Regions from separate parts of the Brevibacillus sp. FIR094 genome, predicted to be linked through region 1. Evidence: riboswitches for the same ligand, from Rfam matches in the RefSeq annotation. Region 1 holds a riboswitch; each other region holds the start of a gene.
What was found. Region 1 has a riboswitch for cobalamin ahead of ACQ5DJ_RS04630 (energy-coupling factor ABC transporter permease). Riboswitches for the same ligand answer to the same signal wherever they lie in the genome.
Positions count from the first base shown of each region.

Region 2: it holds a riboswitch for cobalamin, as region 1 does, so the genes downstream of both, ACQ5DJ_RS20700 (ABC transporter substrate-binding protein) here and ACQ5DJ_RS04630 (energy-coupling factor ABC transporter permease) in region 1, are expected to answer to the same signal.
Region 3: it holds a riboswitch for cobalamin, as region 1 does, so the genes downstream of both, ACQ5DJ_RS26645 (helical backbone metal receptor) here and ACQ5DJ_RS04630 (energy-coupling factor ABC transporter permease) in region 1, are expected to answer to the same signal.

Region 1 covers NZ_JBEAES010000004.1:122,975-129,395, forward strand. Annotated here, with positions in the region: gene ACQ5DJ_RS04615 (spore germination protein) at 1-69, opposite strand, end outside; gene ACQ5DJ_RS04620 (GerAB/ArcD/ProY family transporter) at 59-1,159, opposite strand; gene ACQ5DJ_RS04625 (quinone-dependent dihydroorotate dehydrogenase) at 1,311-2,402, shown strand; cobalamin riboswitch at 2,536-2,729, shown strand; gene ACQ5DJ_RS04630 (energy-coupling factor ABC transporter permease) at 2,874-3,638, shown strand; gene ACQ5DJ_RS04635 (energy-coupling factor ABC transporter substrate-binding protein) at 3,635-3,919, shown strand; gene cbiQ (cobalt ECF transporter T component CbiQ) at 3,916-4,707, shown strand; gene ACQ5DJ_RS04645 (energy-coupling factor ABC transporter ATP-binding protein) at 4,710-5,558, shown strand; gene ACQ5DJ_RS04650 (hypothetical protein) at 5,615-5,779, shown strand; partial or broken gene ACQ5DJ_RS04655 (DIP1984 family protein) at 6,061-6,195, opposite strand; gene ACQ5DJ_RS04660 (hypothetical protein) at 6,309-6,421, shown strand, end outside.
Region 2 covers NZ_JBEAES010000025.1:6,783-13,203, forward strand. Annotated here, with positions in the region: gene ACQ5DJ_RS20685 (RidA family protein) at 1-282, opposite strand, end outside; gene ACQ5DJ_RS20690 (ABC transporter ATP-binding protein) at 468-1,283, opposite strand; gene ACQ5DJ_RS20695 (FecCD family ABC transporter permease) at 1,280-2,338, opposite strand; gene ACQ5DJ_RS20700 (ABC transporter substrate-binding protein) at 2,363-3,382, opposite strand; cobalamin riboswitch at 3,550-3,749, opposite strand; gene ACQ5DJ_RS20705 (M24 family metallopeptidase) at 3,763-4,857, opposite strand; gene ACQ5DJ_RS20710 (alpha/beta fold hydrolase) at 4,982-5,752, shown strand; gene ACQ5DJ_RS20715 (ABC transporter permease) at 5,812-6,421, opposite strand, start outside.
Region 3 covers NZ_JBEAES010000045.1:9,470-15,890, reverse strand. Annotated here, with positions in the region: gene ACQ5DJ_RS26670 (manganese-dependent inorganic pyrophosphatase) at 1-31, shown strand, start outside; gene ACQ5DJ_RS26665 (hypothetical protein) at 83-253, opposite strand; gene ACQ5DJ_RS26660 (MerR family transcriptional regulator) at 391-1,149, shown strand; gene ACQ5DJ_RS26655 (pyridoxamine 5'-phosphate oxidase family protein) at 1,203-1,781, opposite strand; gene ACQ5DJ_RS26650 (MBL fold metallo-hydrolase) at 1,950-2,897, shown strand; cobalamin riboswitch at 3,046-3,195, shown strand; gene ACQ5DJ_RS26645 (helical backbone metal receptor) at 3,352-4,347, shown strand; gene ACQ5DJ_RS26640 (FecCD family ABC transporter permease) at 4,349-5,386, shown strand; gene ACQ5DJ_RS26635 (ABC transporter ATP-binding protein) at 5,395-6,171, shown strand; gene cobU (bifunctional adenosylcobinamide kinase/adenosylcobinamide-phosphate guanylyltransferase) at 6,196-6,421, shown strand, end outside.

The DNA of each region.
Region 1 (6,421 bases):
GACCGTACGTATAAAAACGACGTCCGCACAATGCGCGAATTTTTCCCGGAGTTCCTCTTCAAGGGTCATGGCCTATTCCCTCCTGTTTGGATGGCTTGCGCAGAGTAACCAGCATGAGTGCGAGAGTAACCACAACGATAATGGCTAAGTAAAGCGGATAGTATACGTGCGTCAGAAATGATACGAACTGCATGTCACTGAAGGGGAGGCTGGTAAAGGCGATCATGCTTCCGCCTAGGAATATCATCATGAATTTGCGCTGTTTTCGGGTACGGAACGTGAGTAAATCTCCCAAGAGCAGCAAACAAATGGTGATGCGTATAAAAGCCCCAGCGAGCCATTGAAAAATGGAGAAAAACTCCATGTTCTCGATGTCTTTTCCAATTGTGAGCAGCCGCCATTGCTCAAATGCCGGAAAGCGTTGACGCGCAGACTCCACAGGTCCAAATTCCGCAATCGCTCCTGTCAACGGACTGAGTGTTAGCAGAAGTGTGATGCCGAGCATGACCAAAAAGTGTACGAAGCGCAATGGTTTACGTACGTGAGGTTGGAGCAATAGCAGCAGGAACATCTCTGAAATACCGCCACCTACATAGAGCATCCCGTGAAAAAGAGGAGGATACCCATGCTGGAAAAGTGGCAACAAAAGACTATAATCCTTTTTAGGAATATTGCCAAAAGCGACGAAAAATCCGAGCAAAACCACGACGGGCAGCAAGATTCCAGCTGTGATTCCTACGGAGGTTATTCCCCCAATAGCAGCGAGTATACATAGGCCCATTAAGGCTAATGCAGTCACCCACTCTGGTGTTCGAGGCAAGTAGTTGACGGTCGTCCATGTCTGGGTATCGATCAGATTCGTTAGTGCCATCATGTACAAGCAAATCATGATTGGAACGAGCAAGAGATTGCTAACGATTTTTCCTGATCGTCTCGAAAGCCATTCTTGCACCGACCGTTGCTTCATATTTCGGTTAACCACAAACAGCAAGTACGCCCAGAAGGAAAAAGGGATACCAGCAAGTAACACGCTCAACCAAGCATCTCTTCCGGCTTTACTCAATAAGAGGGGGATGACGGTTACGTGGTTCGTAATGCCGATCGTCAGCATCATCACCATAATGGCTTGACCAATCCCGATTTTTCCGTCCACTTTCATGAAAGACTTATCCCCCTGTGCGTGGTGGTGCTGTTAGGATTTGCCTGCTTGCTTGGAAATATGTATCACGTATAAAGGTTACATCCTCCCGAAAAAGTATGGTATTCTACTATGAGGTAAAAAGGTAGAAACGGAGTAAGGAGTGCAGCCGATGTATCAACTCATACGAAACTATCTGTTCAAGCAAGATGCGGAAGAGATACACGAAAAGACAATTGGTGCCTTAAGGCTGGTGGAGGATTCTGCTCCAGGCAAAAGCATCCTGAAGATGATCTATCAAGTAAAAGACCAGCGATTGGAGAACAAGCTGTGGGGACTGACGTTTCCGAATCCAGTCGGACTTGCAGCCGGTTTTGATAAAAATGCCGAAGTCTATCATGCATTGGGTGCTCTTGGTTTTGGGTTTGTAGAAATCGGGACGTTAACGCCGCAGGGGCAGCCAGGCAATCCGAAGCCGCGTTTGTTCCGATTGCCGGAACATCAAGCTGTCATTAACCGGATGGGTTTCAACAATCACGGTGCGTATTTGGCTTCCCAGCATTTGGTCGATTACGCGTACTCAGATGTCCCGATTGGGATTAACATTGGGAAAAACAAAGTAACGCCGAATGAAGAGGCGGCCATCGACTATAGCAAATGTATGGACATGCTCTATTCATACGGTCACTATTTCGTCATTAACATCAGTTCTCCGAATACCCCGAATCTGCGTGACTTGCAGGAAACAGAGAGCTTGCGTCATTTGGTGCGGGCTGTAAGGGAAAAGGCGACTGAAATGGAAGCGCGTTCCATCAAGAAAAAGCCGATATTGCTGAAAGTAGCACCAGACATGTCGGATGAGCACATGCGCGATGTTGTTCACGCTGCTGTTGAAGAAGGCATTGCCGGAATTATCGCTACCAATACGACACTGTCACGCGAGGCAGTTTCCGGACATCGATTTGCCGAGGAAGCGGGTGGCTTGAGCGGAAGACCTCTTACGGAGCGTTCCACTGCTTGGGTGAAGGAGATTTATCAAGAAGTAGGAGACAAGGTACCAATCATCGGTGTCGGAGGCATTTATAACGGTGAAGACGCCTACGCGAAAATCCGAGCAGGAGCCAGTCTCGTTCAGGTGTATACGGGGATGATATATCAAGGCCCAGGTATCGCCAAGCAAATTAACAAAAAGCTACTCAAGCTCATGCAGCGCGATGGTTTTAAACATATTAGTGAAGTAATTGGCGTAGACGCAAAAGAATAGATAGAACAAGTACGCATAGGTCGATGGCTCCGTTGTTAGTGGGTCATTGGCTTATGCGTTTTTGCTTATATTCTTCCGATTTATGTAGTGATCCGGTATAATGATGTGGGACAAACATGAATTGTCTGTCAATTACATATTGTCGGCGTTAGGTGCCTTTATGTGACGCATAAAGGGTAACAGGGAATCGGGTGAAAGTCCCGAGCGGTCCCGCCACTGTAACCAGGGAGCTCTCTTTGAGAAGGAAACCACTCATTTTCGTATGGGGAAGGACAAAGAGCGTATGGATCTGGAAGCCAGGAGACCTACCTAGTAGCCACACCCAGAAAACCTTCGCGGAAAGGAGCGGTGAATACGAGGCAGTGAGGCTGTGTAGTCAGTCTATTGTTTTGTGTGCACATCTCGTCCATTGATGGATGGGATTTTTTTATTTGTAGGATAAGAACGAAAGTCAGTGAAGGAGGAAGGAACATGAATCGATCTCGTCTCGTATCTACTTGTCTGATGATCGCGGGCTTTGTCCTGTATTTCCTGCTCAATGAACCAGAGACAGGACATGCGATGCACATCATGGAAGGGTATTTGCCATTATCCTGGGCCTTATTTTGGTGGGCTGTCTTCTTGCCATTTTTTATTCTTGGGATTCGCTCGATTAACAAGATTGTAAAAGAACATCCCGAAATGAAGCTCCTTATTGGTGTTGCAGGAGCGTTTGCATTTGTTTTATCTGCACTGAAAATCCCTTCGGTTACAGGCAGCAGCTCTCACCCGACTGGAACGGGCCTTGGCGCTATTATGTTTGGGCCTTTTGCGATGTCTGTGTTGGGGAGCATGGTGCTCTTATTTCAAGCCTTGCTTTTGGCACATGGAGGTTTGACTACGCTAGGGGCAAATGCTGTATCCATGGCAGTAGTAGGACCCCTGGTGGCATACGGAATCTATCGGTTTATCATGAAAGTGAACGGAAGCCAACGTCTGGCTGTTTTTTCGGCGGCTGCCTTGGCTGACCTCGCTACCTATGTGGTGACTTCAATTCAATTGGCACTCGCATTCCCAGCTGAATCTGGTGGAGTGTTGGCCTCGTTTGCCAAATTTGCAGGAATTTTTGCATTCACGCAAGTACCGCTCGCAATCAGTGAAGGTCTGTTGACCGTTCTTGTTTGGAACTGGTTATTATCTTACAACGCAAAAGAGCTTACACAGCTTCGTTTGCTCAAACGGGAGGAATCGCTGTGAAAAAAGGATGGAACTGGCTTTTACTCTTGGGGGTAATCGTACTGGCGATTGTCCCGCTGTTGCTGGTGCAGGATTCGGAATTTGGTGGCGCAGACGGTGTGGCGGAGGAAGCGATCAAGGAAATTGCTCCGAACTACGAACCGTGGTTCCAGCCACTGATAGAACCGCCAGGGGGAGAGACGGAGAGCCTATTGTTTGCGGTGCAGGCGGCGTTGGGAGCGGGAGTGGTTGGCTACGCTGTGGGCTTGTACAAAGGTCGGTTGGATAAGCGGAAAAAATGAACGGGCTGCAGATTGATTCTCTCTCTTATCAAAGCAGGCTGAAACATCTGCCGCCAGCTCATAAGCTATTGCTGCCGAGTGCATTGTTACTGCTCGTCTTGGTGGGACATGTATGGATGCAGATGGCTGTCGTTATCTGGATGACGGTATGGGTAGTGGTGTATGCCCGTATTCCTGTCCGTATCTATTGTGCCTTTATGATTGTGTCGCTATCGTTTTTCGTGGCGGGGCTCCCTGCCCTATTGGTAGAAGGGGCGAGAGCAGGAGAAGTCCATGTCCAGATCGCGGCAGCATGGGACGTGGGTTCGTATGTGCTCTATGTGCCGATGTCATCATTCAGTAAAGTTTGGATCTTATTTTGGCGTACCATAGCGAGCTTATCTTGCTTTGCTTTCATTTTGTTTACCGTGCCGTTTGCCGAAATCTTGCAGGTGCTTCGCCGACTTCGTATGCCTGTCCTTGTGACTGACTTATTAATGATCATGTATCGGTTTATTTTTGTGTTAGTAACGATTTCTCACCAGCTATGGATTGCCCAACGTTCGCGCGGAGGTCATCGAGGCTTCCGCGCGACGCTTCGGGATGCAGGGGTTCTCGTTGCGCAATTGTTTGTCAGAGCGATGCGCAAATACGAAGCCTTGCACAAAGGAATGGCGGCTAGAGGCTTTGGGGAGAGCATGCAGGTGCTCGCGTTTCATACCCATGTTCGTTCGCGACGCTATGAGTGGGAGTCAATCGCAGGCTGTATGCTGCTGGTACTGCTTGAGTGGTGGACAGGAGGTTGGTAGTAATGACATCACGGTTGTTGGAGTTCATCGATTTGCAGTACACGTATCCGGGAGGGCGGGGACCCGTCCTGTCCGGGCTGTCCTTATGGATTCCAGAGGGGAAAAAATGTGTCCTTTTGGGGCGAAACGGCTGTGGGAAGTCGACCTTGTTCTTGCATGGGAACGGGATCATCGAGCCACAGCAGGGACAGGTGCTGTGGAAGGGGAAACCGCTAGTCTACAAACGAGCCGCACTGCTAGAGATGACGCAAAAGGTAGGCTTGGTCTTTCAAGATCCCGAGCATCAGCTGATCGCAAGCACGGTCGCGGAAGATATATCCTACGGTTTATGCAACCAAAAGCTGCCTACGGATATAATCCGGGCAAAAGTAGAAAAGGTGATGGATGCCTTCGGGTTGAGAGAGCTGGCAGAAGCTCCGATTCATCATTTGAGCCTGGGACAAAAACGGCGCCTGGCACTCGCAGGGGTCATGGTCATGGAGCCAGAGCTGTTGCTGTTGGACGAGCCTACTGCGTATCTGGATCGCTATCAGACTAAAAATTTGCTGCGGGAGCTCGATACCATTCACCGGCAAGGAACGACTGTTTTGATGGCGACACATGATATGGATATTGCCTTTGAATGGGCGGAATGGATTTGTATCATGGATGAAGGCAGGCTTGTTTTCGCGGGAGATCCGCAGGAGGCATTGGAAAATAGAACGATGCTGGAGAGTCTTCATCTGGGTATGCCGGTGCTCGTTGATGTGTGGGAGGCACTGCCTGAGCAGTGGAAGCGGGAACTTGGCGGAAATATTCCACGCTCGCTCGACGAGCTGCGAAAAATGCTCAGTGTTCAGCGGGTGTGGTGAATGGAGTGGTGGCTTTCGGGCAAGCTAACCCCAAAAAGCCATGGAGGTACGCTGATATGGAACAAGACTCTGTCATGAGTACATCAGTCCCGAATCACCAGGAAAAAGGAATTTCACGCAAGGTGAAGGACGAACTGATGTATCAAGTATTGGAGAAAGAGATGACTACCGTCGAGCAGGAAAAGAAGATAAAAGATGATTATTTAAAAGGAAAAGCGTAAATTTGCGCCAAAAAGCCCTTCTCGCCACATCAAGGCGTGAAGGGTTTTTTACATGGATTGATCCCCGTACCCACCCTCGTCTGTCAGGCAAAATCAACACACGGTAGTTACAATACTACGTACACATTACTCATGTCACATTACTGGGCGTCTTATGTAAGAGAGGGATTTGAACCCTCAGGGTGGCCCCTCGACCCTGCCGGAATTTTCAACATTAGCCCTGTTGAAGGGGGACGTGTTCGCCTTTTACAGACAGACTACCGACTTCCATGCCTCTTACGTTAAGCTTCTTGCAGTTCTGTTAACCAGTTGAATTGTTGAATGCTTGCATCCAATTCCCGGTACTGTTTAGACAGCTCATCGACTTGCTTTTGCAACTGGCCAATATTTACGGTCGAGCAAATCTTGACCTCTGAGCGGCTATAGCGGAAAAGTTAAGAAGATTTGCGCGGATTTTGTAGGGATATGTCCAATCATCACGAATAACGTAAAGAAGACACTTACTTACAATGGGAGAAGTGATGAGGTTGTGATTTCAACTTTGAATAAGACGCTATGCGTTCAACAACTCGTAGAAAAATTAAGAGACAAGCAGCTTCTTCATGTACCAATCGCTGATCTTCAAGAATCCAATAAAGCGTT
Region 2 (6,421 bases), on a different contig from region 1:
CAGCTTGACAATTCGTGTGATTCGATCCAAATCACCAATCTCGCTTTTCAAAATGGCTAGCAGATTTAGAACCGTGACCTTTGCAGCTTCATAGCCCTGCTCGATGGTCACATCCGTCCCCAATCTTCCCAAATACATCGGGCTTCCATTTACGTAGCACCCCGCACCAGATGTATAAATAACATTACCAGTCTGTACACATGACACATAATTCGCCATGGTTGGAGGAACTGGCGGCAACTCATACCCTAACTCTTTTATCCGCTGCTCTACTTTGGACATAAGGCGATCACCTCGTCATCAATTTCATTCCTTCCTTTAACCATACTATTCTGCAAATTCTTATTCAACAATTTTTTGTATGGTAAAAAAATTATTTGAAATTCAATTATCGTCCTCTTAACAAAAAAGGACGCCAGCTAGGCATCCCCTCCTATGAAAATCAAAGAAACTCAACTCCGCCGTCCCTATCCATTGGCCCCACTCACGACCTTCTGGACAGATGGCTTCACACGGATCGCGTCCGAGTAGAAATACACATGTTTTTTGCCTGTTATGGGATGGGTCGTCACTTCTGTCTCTACTCCGAAAACATCCCGAATCAGCGTGGGTGTCAAGACTTCCTCTGGCGTCCCAGATGTAACGATTTCCCCCTCATAGATCACGTACAGACGATCACAGTACATCGCTGCGATATTGAGATCATGCAACGAAGACAAGACCGTAATTCCCAGCGTTTTGACCAGGTCCATAACCTGTAATTGGTATCGAACATCCAAATGATTCGTCGGTTCATCAAGGACAAGAAACTGAGCTTGCTGCACCAAAGCTCGGGCAATCAGCACCCGCTGCTTCTCCCCGCCCGATAAACTGAAAAAGCTACGATCGGCATATGTATGCATCCCTACCCGCTGTAGTGCATCTTCACAAATTCGAACGTCTTCTGCGTTATCGGACTGAAACAGCCGTTTATGCGGAGCACGTCCCATATTCACAATTTCGTTTACCGAAAAATCGAATTCAATAGAGGACTCCTGCCGTACAGCCGCCATACGCTGAGCGTTTTGACGTGAAGTTAACTTGTATACATCATCGCCATCAAGCGAGATCCATCCCGAACGCGGCTTCAATACGCGATAAATGCTTTTTAGCAATGTGGACTTCCCACTGCCATTCGGCCCGATCAGCCCCACAAACTCTCCAGAGCGTACCTCCAGACTGACGTTGCGAAGGATTCCCTTTTTCTCCAGTTCGACCGATATATTCTCAACTAACAAATTCATCGTCCGCTACCTCCAAAGGAATAAGAACTCCGCAACATCAACCAGATAAAGAATGGACCTCCACAAAGCGCTGTCAAAATACCAATCGGCAGCTCTTCCGGTGCAAATGCGAGCCTAGCGACTACATCAACCCAGATTAGAAATATCGCGCCAAACAAAGCGCTGACAGGCAGGACACGTCTGTGATCTGATCCGACCATCACACGGACGATGTGGGGCATCATTAATCCGACAAAACCGATTGATCCCGCAATGGACACGATCACCCCTGTGAGCAGTGCCGTGATCACCAGGAGAAGCTTGCGGAATTGTACCGTATTGACCCCCAATGTCCCCGCTGACTCCTCGCCCATCAACATCGCATTGAGCGAGCGGTATTGGGCCATTAAGACGATGAGGCAGATGACAACAATCAATGCAGGGATCGTCAGGTACTCCCATTTCCCGCCAGCCAAACTTCCACTTAACCAAAACAGGACCGTCCCAATTCCATGCTCATTCGGCGCTGAAAAAACTAGGAGACTGGTAATGGCCGACAAGATCGCAGATATCGCAATTCCGGCCATGAGCAGGCGTACCGTTGAATTTTGCCCACCGATACGGGATAGCGTAAAAATGAGAATGATGGACACAAGGGAGCCTGTAAAAGCGCCAAAGGATAGCGCATACTGCCCGTACATGCTGAATGCTCCGAATATAATGACCGAGGTCGCTCCTACGGAAGCGCCTGAAGATACACCTAACACATACGGGTCAGCCAGGGAGTTGCGAACCAACGACTGGATCGCTACCCCCACGACAGACAGACCTGCGCCAACGATCGCCCCCAAGAGTACACGTGGAAAGCGAATATCCCAAATAATCGTTTGCTCCCCTTTGGACCAATCCACTTCAATCCATTGGGTGAACATCGGAATTTTCGATAAGGCGATTTTCCATACCGTTGTCGGTTTAATCTCCACAGAGCCATACGTAACCGCGAATGTAATCGAGAGAAAGAGTCCGACCAGTAAAGTGATGATGATATAAGGTAACTTGATCTGTTGCAGTGCCATTCCCTCCCTTAAAAGGGGCGTACTTTATTTGAATTGATCCGGGTAGAGTCCTTCCGCCAAAATTTTCAGCGCAATCGGTGCTCGAACGCCTTCAGAAGCAGCAGACAGTGGCAATACAACCAGTCGTTGATTTTTAATCGCTGGAATATCCGCCAGTTCTTTTTTGGTCAAAAGGAAATTGCGTTTTTGATCAACAGTTCTGTCACCGTAGTCTACAACAATAATCACGTCCGGATTACGACTCACTACTTGTTCCCAGCTGACCTCTGCCCAACCCTTTTGAATGTCGTCAAAAATGTTCTTGCCGCCAGCAGTCTTGATTAAGGACGTCATGTAGTTGTTGGCTGCTGTGAATGGTTTATCTTCCCCGTTGTCGTACACGAACACTTTAAGTGGCTCGTCTACCTTGCCAATTTTGCTAATCGTTTGATCCATTTCACTCTTCATTTTATTGATCAATTCATTGGCTTTGTCTTCCACTCGGAAAATGCGTCCGATGTTCGTAATATCCGCGAACACATCGTCGATCGTTGGTCCAGGCTTGCTTGACGATTCTTGCAGGTACGATTTGATGCCGACCTTCTCCAAATCCTGCATCGATCCTACGCCCTTTTCGCCGAATCCACTTTTCCATCCGGCGTATACGAAGTCTGGGTTCGCTGCCAGCAGCACTTCTTTCGTAGGATACTTGTCAGACAGTACCGGAACCTTGTCGTAATCTGCTTTTAACTCTGGAAGGATTTTATCGTCTAGGTAAGCAGTTCCGGCCATTTTATCAGCCAGGCCCAATGCCAGCATGATCTCGGTTACGTGTTGGTTTAATGTCACGGCACGCTCAGGTGCTTTTGGATACGTCATTTCAATGCCATTATTCGTTAGTGTTACAGACTTGCTCTCTGCAGCTGGTGTAGCTGTTTGTTCTGTTTTGGCTGGAGCCTGTGTTGTCGTAGTGGAGCCGCATGCCGAAACCAAAAGCATGGCAGCTGTCATGATGCCGAAAGTTAGTCCTTTCATTACTGTATGTGTTTTGTTTGCTTTAAACATCTGTAATCCCCTTTTCTGTATGTAGATGATGAGTTGAACCAAATCCCACAAAAAAAGCACCCCCCATTTCAATCGGGAGGTGCATGACAAACGTAGACATAGCTATAAGCAGGCCCAAAGGCGCCTATCATAGACTACTTCTACATCTGTCCCATCCTCGTGGGTCGATTGTATATGATCGCATGGCAGGTCTCCTGGCTTACGGATCAACACACCCAGCTACCTTCCCATTTTTTGTCTCGCAAAAAACAGTGGCTATTCGCTAGGCGCTCCTCGTTACAGTGGCGGGACCGCGCCGGTTTCTCACCGGACTTCCCTTTTAAGCTGACGGCAAATGCCATCTAGCACCATTCGATACTTATTCAATTTTTACGATTTATTCATTCGTTGATAGAAGTCAGTTTTTTCGGGAACTGCGTGAGAATTTCAACGCCCGTTTCCGTAACCAATACATCGTCTTCAATCCGCACTCCGCCTACACCCGGCAGATAGATGCCTGGCTCGATCGTAAAGACCATCCCTGGACGAAGCACTTCTTGGTTCTGGCTGTGAACAGATGGATATTCATGTACATCCATCCCAAGTCCATGCCCAAGACGGTGCATGAAGTATTCTCCGTAGCCTTTGGCGGTAATGACATCGCGCGCAGTTTTATCCAAATGCGCAAAGGTCACACCCGGACGAATCTCAGCAATTGCCGCTTCGTTGGCAGCCAATACTGTCTCGTAAATTTCTTGAAGTTGGGCACTGATCTCGCCTACAGCAAAGGTACGAGTAATATCGGATACATATCCGTTGGCTGCTACCCCGATATCAAACAAAAGCAAGTCGCCTTCTTGCACCTGGCGCGTTCCTGGTTTCCCGTGTGGCAGTGCCGACTTCTCCCCTGCCAATACCATGGACGTAAAGGATGGACCTTCGGCACCCAAGCGCTTCATCTGGAATTCCAGCTCAGCTACGATTTCTGTCTCGGTCATGCCTGTCTTGACTTTTTTCAGGGTCTCCCGCAAGGAATCCTCAACCAACTGAACAGCGTGCTTCAAACGATCCACTTCATCAGCAGATTTGATCAAACGCATTTCACGTAGTGGCTCTTCCACATCCACATAGCTCGACGCCAGAACAACTTGTCCAAGTGCTTCATAGCGCTCGACAGTCATATGACTCTTCTCAATACCGAGCTTCGTCAAGTTCGCTGGCAAGACTTGCTTGAGGATTTCATACGGGTTTTGGATATCCGTATGTGTATGGATATCTTGAACGAACGAAGCCTCTGCCGCTGCCTCACGATCAAGAGCAGGTACAATCAAAGAAGGTTTTCCCTCAGCAGGAATAACGAGACCCATAAACCGTTCATGCGGGTCTGTAAAAAATCCGGTCAAATAGTAGACGTGCTTGGGAGAGGTAATCAACACCGCGTTCAGCTCTTGCTCTTTCAAAAATGTGTGGAGCTTCGAAATGCGCTCTTGAAACAACTTCTTCACCCTGCTTTCACCAAATATTCTATTGCGAGAATACCATTACTCCATCAAAAAAAGAAGAGTTCAATTGAAAAATCTACTTCGGATCGGACAACCTAAGGGTGGGGTGAAAACGAAAATGGAACAAATACTCGTCCATCAGGATGGCAAGCAGTTTGCCTTTCACATATCGGGAAAAGGCCAGCCGTTATTGTGTATCCATGCACCATGCATCGGCTCTATCAATTTTGTTTATCAACAAACACTCGCGGATACATATCAGCTCATTGTCCCTGATTTGCCCGGACATGGCGACAGTTCACCGATGGAGAAGCCCTTTTCCATTGGGGAGTTGGCAGAACAGCTCCATAAGCTAATCCCGTCACTCGGCATTGAACGTCCCTTTATTTTGGGGTACTCCCAAGGTGCTTCTATCGCCCTTGAATATTGTCTTCGCTATTCGGATGCTGTAAAAGGCGCCATACTCGTGAGCGGCTTTTCCGAAGTGAATGACCTGTATTTACATGGACGATTTTGGATGGGGCAGGCATTGTCGATGCTTCACGGAGTTCCTCTTCTTGCCCGCTCGATTGCTTCCTCACATGTAAATGACCCAGAAATGCGGGAAAAATGGACGGCGCACGCCTCCCAAACAGATCCCACGAGCCTGAAATACCTTTACGCTGCTGGACATCGTTATCAATGTACGGAGCGTCTGGGCAACATCCAGCTTCCGATTTTACTTGCCTATGGCGAACAAGATCAACGGATGCACCATTATGCGCAGATGCTTACCATGAAGTTGCCAACAGCAAAACTCGAGATGATCCCTAACGTGAAGCATCAGATCGTCACGAAAGCTGCTCCTGCTTTCAATCAGTTGTGCCGCACCTTTATGGAAGAAGGATAAATAAGAAAAGACAGAAGGTCGGATACCTACAGCCCCTTCTGTCTTTTTTTCCATTTTGACTAACTCTTCATCCGCGGGTCGAGTGCATCGCGCAAGCCGTCCCCGATTAAGTTAAAGCCGAGAACTGTCAGCATGATAGAGAGCCCCGGAAAAATAACAGTCCATGGTGCTTTTTGAATGTACTGACGTGAATCAGCGAGCATTTTTCCCCATTCCGGTTCTGGCGCCTGTGCTCCCAGTCCGAGAAAGCCAAGTGCCGCTGCTTCGATAATCGCTGTTGCGATCCCCATCGTCCCGGTCACAATGATTGGTGCGAGGCTGTTCGGCAAAATATGCTGCATGATAATCCGGGAATTTTTCATCCCGATTGCCCGTGCGGCCATGACGAATTCTTCTTCCTTCAAGCTCAATACGCGGGCGCGTACCAAGCGACCAAATGTCGGAATATTAATAATCGCAATCGCAATCAAGGCGTTTTGCAAGGAAGGACCCAAGATGGCAACGACAGCGATTGCCAACAGAATACTTGGAAAGGCAAGCATAATATCAAATAGACGCGAAATGATCGTATCGATCCATCTGCCATAGTATCCAGCCAAAAGACCGAGCATAGTCCCTGCGAGAACAGAGCCAATGACAGAGAACGTCCCTACCCACAAGGAAATTTGT
Region 3 (6,421 bases), on a different contig from region 1:
GATATTGACTGATACATTCCAAGCGCTGTAAGAAATAAGAATGGCTGCCCATGCACAAGTTGCGGGCAGCCTTTTTCTATGTTTACATTCCTTGGCTAGGGTTGTTGTGCATCTGGAACAAGGTTTGCTGGTTATAAGCATCGTCACTGTAATGGGTGATGGCATGTTTATCTCTCGCTTTGAGACTGAGTAGCCCTGTTAATCCCCATCCGGCACCGAGCATGGCTACAATGAAACCGAAGACATAGAGCATCTTAAGTCCCCCCTTGTATGGCTTTCTCTATATTTTAGCAAATTATGCAAATAGAGTAACGCTAATCTTTTTATGAAAATGTGTTTGACATTGACGGTCCGTAAATGTGTACGATCAATTTGTCAGGAGGAATGAACATGGAATATACGGTGCAAAAGCTAGGACTCCTGGCGGGTGTCAGCACCCGGACGCTCCGATACTACGATGAAATTGAACTTCTCAAGCCGGCGAGAGTCAATTCGTCAGGGTATCGCATTTACGGACAGCAAGAGGTTGATCGATTGCAGCAAATCCTTTTTTACCGCGAGCTGGGTGTGAGCTTGGAGGAAATTAGGGAGATCCTGGATTCACCAACCTTTGATGCTGACCTGGCACTACGGGAGCACCGCGAGAAGCTCCTGGAAAGGCGAGCGCAATTGGATGCGTTAATCGCCAATGTCGATTTGACATTAGCACAAAGAGAGGGGACCAAAACGATGAGTGACAAACAAAAATTTGAAGGCTTCAAGCAAAAGCTGATTGACGACAACGAGGCCCAGTACGGAGAAGAAATTCGCTCAAAATATGGAAGTGACCAGGTGGACAAATCCAATCAGAAAATCAAAGGAATGACCGAGCAGGAGTACGCTGCACTTGAGCAGTTGAATGAAAAACTGCATGAGACGTTGGCACAGGCTTTTGCGACGGGAGATCCTGCTCATGAGCTTGCCCAAAAAGCAGCCGATCTTCACCGTCAATGGCTTAGTTTTTATTGGGACAGCTACAGTAAAGATGCGCACGCAAGTGTTGCCCAGATGTACGTCGAAGACCCGCGCTTTACCGCTTACTATGACAAGGAACAGCCTGGTGTAGCCGAGTTTCTGAGAGATGCAGTGGTCATTTATACGAGTAAGTAAAGAGATTTCAAAAAAAGAAGCTGCGAGTAGGGCAGCTTCTTTGCGTTTTACTTTTAGTTGTCCCCTCCTACTGCGGGGAAAAGCTTTTGTCCCAATGGGGTTGGCAATCCATCCATGCTTACTACGTTGTTTTCCTTTTGATAATCAAGCAGTTCTGTCTCGTCTTTAGCCAAGGTCCATTTCTGAAGGGTGTCGCGTTCTTTTGTATAGAAATAGAAGGGGATAGCCCAGCCGCAAGAGGTCTTTACTTCCATTATGTTGACGGTAATGATTTGACGAGCACCGGGCAGAAGCGGGAAGTCTTTTACGAGCTCATCCCACCGAGGCGTATCTGGGAGAATAACCGTTCCTTTGCCGAAAAGGCGCATGATGAGAGGGGGGCCTTCAAACGCACAGAACATGAGAGTTATCCTGCCATTTTCCTGCAGATGAGCGCTGGTTTCGTTCCCACTTCCAGTCAGGTCTAAATAGGCGACCTCGGTAGGCGATAATATGCGAAAAGAATCGTACCCTTTCGGTGAAAGATTCACGTGACCATCTGTGTCCATAGGAGCAGAGGCAACAAAGAACATCTGTTGCTTCTTGATAAACTTCTCATGCTCAGGTCGTAATTCAGAAAAAAGTTGACCCATTTTAGCACCCCTCCAGCTAATGGAATTGTTTTTGCTGCCCTTAGATTACCATGAAAATATGAAGATTTTGTGTGACTTATCCCCAATCCGTTCGAAATAGATGGTAAAGTGTAAATATTCACGCAACAAAATAACAACACGAGACTTTTGAAAAGGAGGAGTATTTACATGCAATCAACAGAGCCAATTTATTTAGGGGAACGCATTCATTTAATAGACGGTTTCGATATGGGCTGGGCGGAACGTACGGGGACGTATGTGATCGCGGAAGAGGAGCTCACGTTGGTAGAAACAGGGCCAAGCCCCTCCGTCCCATACATCAAGGCCGGTCTCGCCAAGCTCGGTTATACGCCCGAACAAGTAAAATACATCATCGTGACGCACATTCACTTGGATCATGCAGGAGGAGTAGGACTGTTTCTGAAGGATTGTCCAAACGCAAAGGTCGTTGTCCACCCGAAAGGTGCACGTCATCTCATAGATCCGAGCCGACTGATCGCAGGCGCGAGAGCGGTGTATCATGATGATTTTGATCGATTGTTTGATCCGATTGAGGCTGTTCTCGAAGAGCGGATTTTGATTCGCGGAGACGGGGATACACTAAAGATCGGAGAGAATTGCGCATTGGAGTTTCTCGATTCCCCAGGTCACGCCAATCATCACTTCAGCATCTACGATCCAGTAAGCCGCGGCATGTTTACAGGTGATACGGCAGGTGTGCTCTATCCACAGCTAAAAAAGGATGGCATACACCTCGTGCTGCCATCTACTTCGCCGAATCAGTTTGACCCGGATGCCATGTTAGCGTCTCTAAGCCGTTTTGAAGCGTGCAAGCTGAGTCGGATTTACTTTGGTCATTTTGGGATGTCAGAGCAGGCAGATGACGTGTACCACCAAATACGCGAGTGGCTCCCCGTGTTTGTGGCGGAAGGAGAGACAGCGCTAGCTGCTGGACAAACATATGATGAGCTGTCTCGCACTTTATTTGAACGAGTTACTGATCATCTACAGTCACAAGGAATCAGCAGTGACCACGAAGTTTTCGATGTACTCAAGCTCGATTTGCAAGTATGCTCCATGGGTATCTTAGATTATTTGCACAAACGAGGGGTATAGTCTGCCAAAAGCGTTACATTTGCCTGAACCTTTTGTTCAGGCGTTTTTCATTTTTAGCAGGCAAGAAAGTATTGGCTTATGTGTTTGTCATTCTTTTTTCATTCAAGGAATGCTATGATGTAGGATGAGTCATGGACTGTGACAATTTCAAACGTAACAGCAAATAGGTGCCTCTTCTTTTTAACGAAAAGATCGGGTGAAAAGGGAAGTCGGTGAAAATCCGACGCGGTCCCGCCACTGTAATTCGGCTCGTTCCTCAGCCGTAAGCCAGGAGACCTGCCTGTTTGTTTTAGTGCCTGTTGCCTTCGCGGAAAGGATCGGCCTATTTCAGGAAGCAGACCATCTTTGTCTGTTTGCCCTGAGGTGCCGACCCTTTGATTTCCGAATGGAAGCAAGGGTCGATTTTTTTATTGGAAGGAACAGTCAATCAGACATGAGAAAGGAAGTTCTACATATGAAACGTTCATTTCGATTCATGATCCCACTACTAGTTGCGGCTAGCCTCGCAGGTTGTGCGGGTAACGATAACAGCCAGCCAGCACCTGGTGGACAAACAAGTGCACCGCAGACAGCACCGCAAGAGAATGCAGACGAGCAGCCTGCCAAACAAACAAAGTATCCATTGACAGTCACGGATGCGACAGGAAAAGAAGTAACCTTTGCAAAAGCTCCTGAGCGAATCGTCTCAACATCACCTGCGGAGACAGAGATTTTGTTCGCATTAGGCTTGGAAGATCGGATCGTAGCTGTCTCAGACTATGATGATTATCCAGATGCGGCGAAGGCAAAACCGAAAATTGGCGGAGTCGTCAAACCAAATGAAGAAGCCATTCTTGCTCAAACGCCGGATATGGTCGTCGGTGGGATTTCGATGGAAAAGCCAGTGGCTGACAAGCTCAAATCTCTCGGAATGCCAGTCTACATTACCCATCCGACAAAGATGGATGACATCCTAAACAATGTTTTGGCGATGGGAGTTATCACGAACAGACAGGAACAAGCCGAAAAAGTCGTCGCGCAAATGAAGAAAGACATCGCGTACGTTCAAGAAGCAGTGAAAAATGTAAAACCGGAAGACAAGAAAAAGGTATACTTGGAATTTTCCCCAGGCTGGACAGTCGGAAAAGGCGAATTCATGGACGAACTCATCACGCTGGCTGGAGCGACAAATATTGCTTCCGACACCGAGGGATGGAATCCGATTAGTGAAGAAAAGATTTTGCAAAACGATCCAGACGTTATTTTGTATGCGAGCGGAATTACGGATGAAAAGACTGGCGTCAAGCTGGAGGATATGATCGCCAAGCGTAATGGCTGGGATAAAATGAAGGCGATCCGTGAAAAACAAATCTTTGGCATGGACCAAAATATTTTGTCCCGTCCTGGTCCGCGTATTACACAAGGCTTGATCGAAGTAGCCAAGGTGATTTACCCTGACTTGGTGAAATAAAATGAAGAAACGATTGTTCATATGGGGAGGAGTCAGCTGTCTCGTCCTTCTGGCATCAATAGTTATCAGCATCTCGATGGGGGCGGCGCAACTCCCCCTTTCGCAAGTATGGCTTATCCTGCTCCATCAAATCCCTGGCTTGTCTGAGTGGATCACCGTAACGTGGCCGGAGTCATCTGAGCAAATTGTCATGAAGGTTCGTTTTCCACGCGTTGTATTGGCTGTCTTGATTGGCGCCTGCTTGTCACTTGCAGGAGCGGGCTTTCAGGGAGTTTTGCGCAATCCGCTTGCAGATCCGTTTACGATGGGCGTGGCATCGGGTTCTGCGGTCGGAGCAGCCTTCTTGATCCTTTTTGGCTTGCAAATCACCTTTTTGGGTGCATGGAGCACGCCTGTCGTCGCTTTTCTTACAGGATTGCTCAGTTTATGGATCGTACTCGGACTCGCGAATACGCAAGGAAAGCTGCAAACAGAGACGCTGATTTTGTCTGGTGTCGTGGTGCAGGCTTTTCTCGGCTCGCTCGTTTCGTTTATGGTGTCCCTATCCGACCAGACGGTAAATGAGATCGTGTTCTGGCTTATGGGCAGCCTGTCGTTTCGAGGGTGGGCCTTTACGTACGTCTTGATTCCGTACTTAGTTATAGGTGGAATGGTGCTTGTGAGCTATGCGCGTTCCTTGAACCTATTTGCGTTGGGGGAGCGGCAGGCTGCGCATCTCGGCGTCCATGTGGATCGAACGAAGTTAGTGGTTCTGGTCGTCTCGACCCTCCTGACTGCAGCGGCGGTATCTATCGCGGGAATTATCGGGTTCGTTGGCCTGGTGGTACCGCATCTCGTCCGATTGCTGGTTGGTCCTGACCATCGTATTTTACTCCCGATGGCTGCGATCTGCGGTGGTATTTACGTGCTGTGGGCCGACACTCTTGCCAGAATGCTGCTGAGTCCAACGGAAATCCCGCTCGGAGTCGTGACAGCATTTCTGGGAGCACCGTTTTTCGCCTATTTATTGAAGCAAAATAAACGCTTTAGGAAGAGGTAACGTTAGCAATGATCAATGTGCGCAACTTGCAAAAATCGTATCAGGATACGCCTGTCTTGCACGGCATCGATTTTTGCGTGGACAAGGGAGAATTTTTTGGCATCATCGGGCCGAACGGAAGCGGAAAATCCACTTTGCTAAAAATAATTTCAGGTGTCATTAAGGCAGAAGCAGGAGACATTTTGCTTCAAGAAAAAAGGCTTCATTCCTATCCACGCAAAGAGCTTGCCAAAATACTGGCTGTTTTGGAGCAAGAGGGTCTGCCGCCAGTCGGCTTTCGTGTACGAGAGGTGTTGGAGATGGGGCGCTTTCCTTACCAAAATTGGCTGGGGGAAGAGAAGCAGGATGTCGCATCGCTCATTGATGAAATCGTACAGATGCTCGGTCTTGAACATTTGGAAGAGCGCACACTGGATCAGTTGAGTGGTGGGGAAAAGCAGCGCGTAGCTTTGGGGAAGGCATTGATCCAAAGACCTCAGGTGCTGTTGCTCGATGAACCTACGACTTACCTCGATATCGGGTATCAGATTCAACTCATGGACATCGTGCGAAAATGGCAAAAGACGACGCAGGTGACGGTCATTGCTGTGCTGCACGATCTGAATCTGGCCTCCCTATACTGCGATCGTATCTTGATGCTCCATAAAGGAAAGCAGATAAGCGTCGGCGCACCAAAAGACATCTTGCAAAGTGACAGAATAGAGGCTGTATACGGAACCAGACCGATTGTCATGGAGCATCCTGTCCATCATTTGCCGCAAATTATTTTGCAATCGCAAGTTTAAAGGGTTGTTGAAGGAGATAGAAGCATGATCGTACTCATTACAGGCGGAGCACGTAGCGGAAAAAGTACGTTTGCCGAAAAATACGCGGCTCATTTGGGCTCCGCGGGTGTTTACATCGCGACCGCACAAATCTCTGATGAGGAAATGGAAGAGCGGATCTTGCACCACCGAGACCGCCGCTTACAGTCTGGATTCTCTTGGCAAACGATCGAGGAGCCAAACGCATTGACAGAGTGGCTTGCGAAGCTCG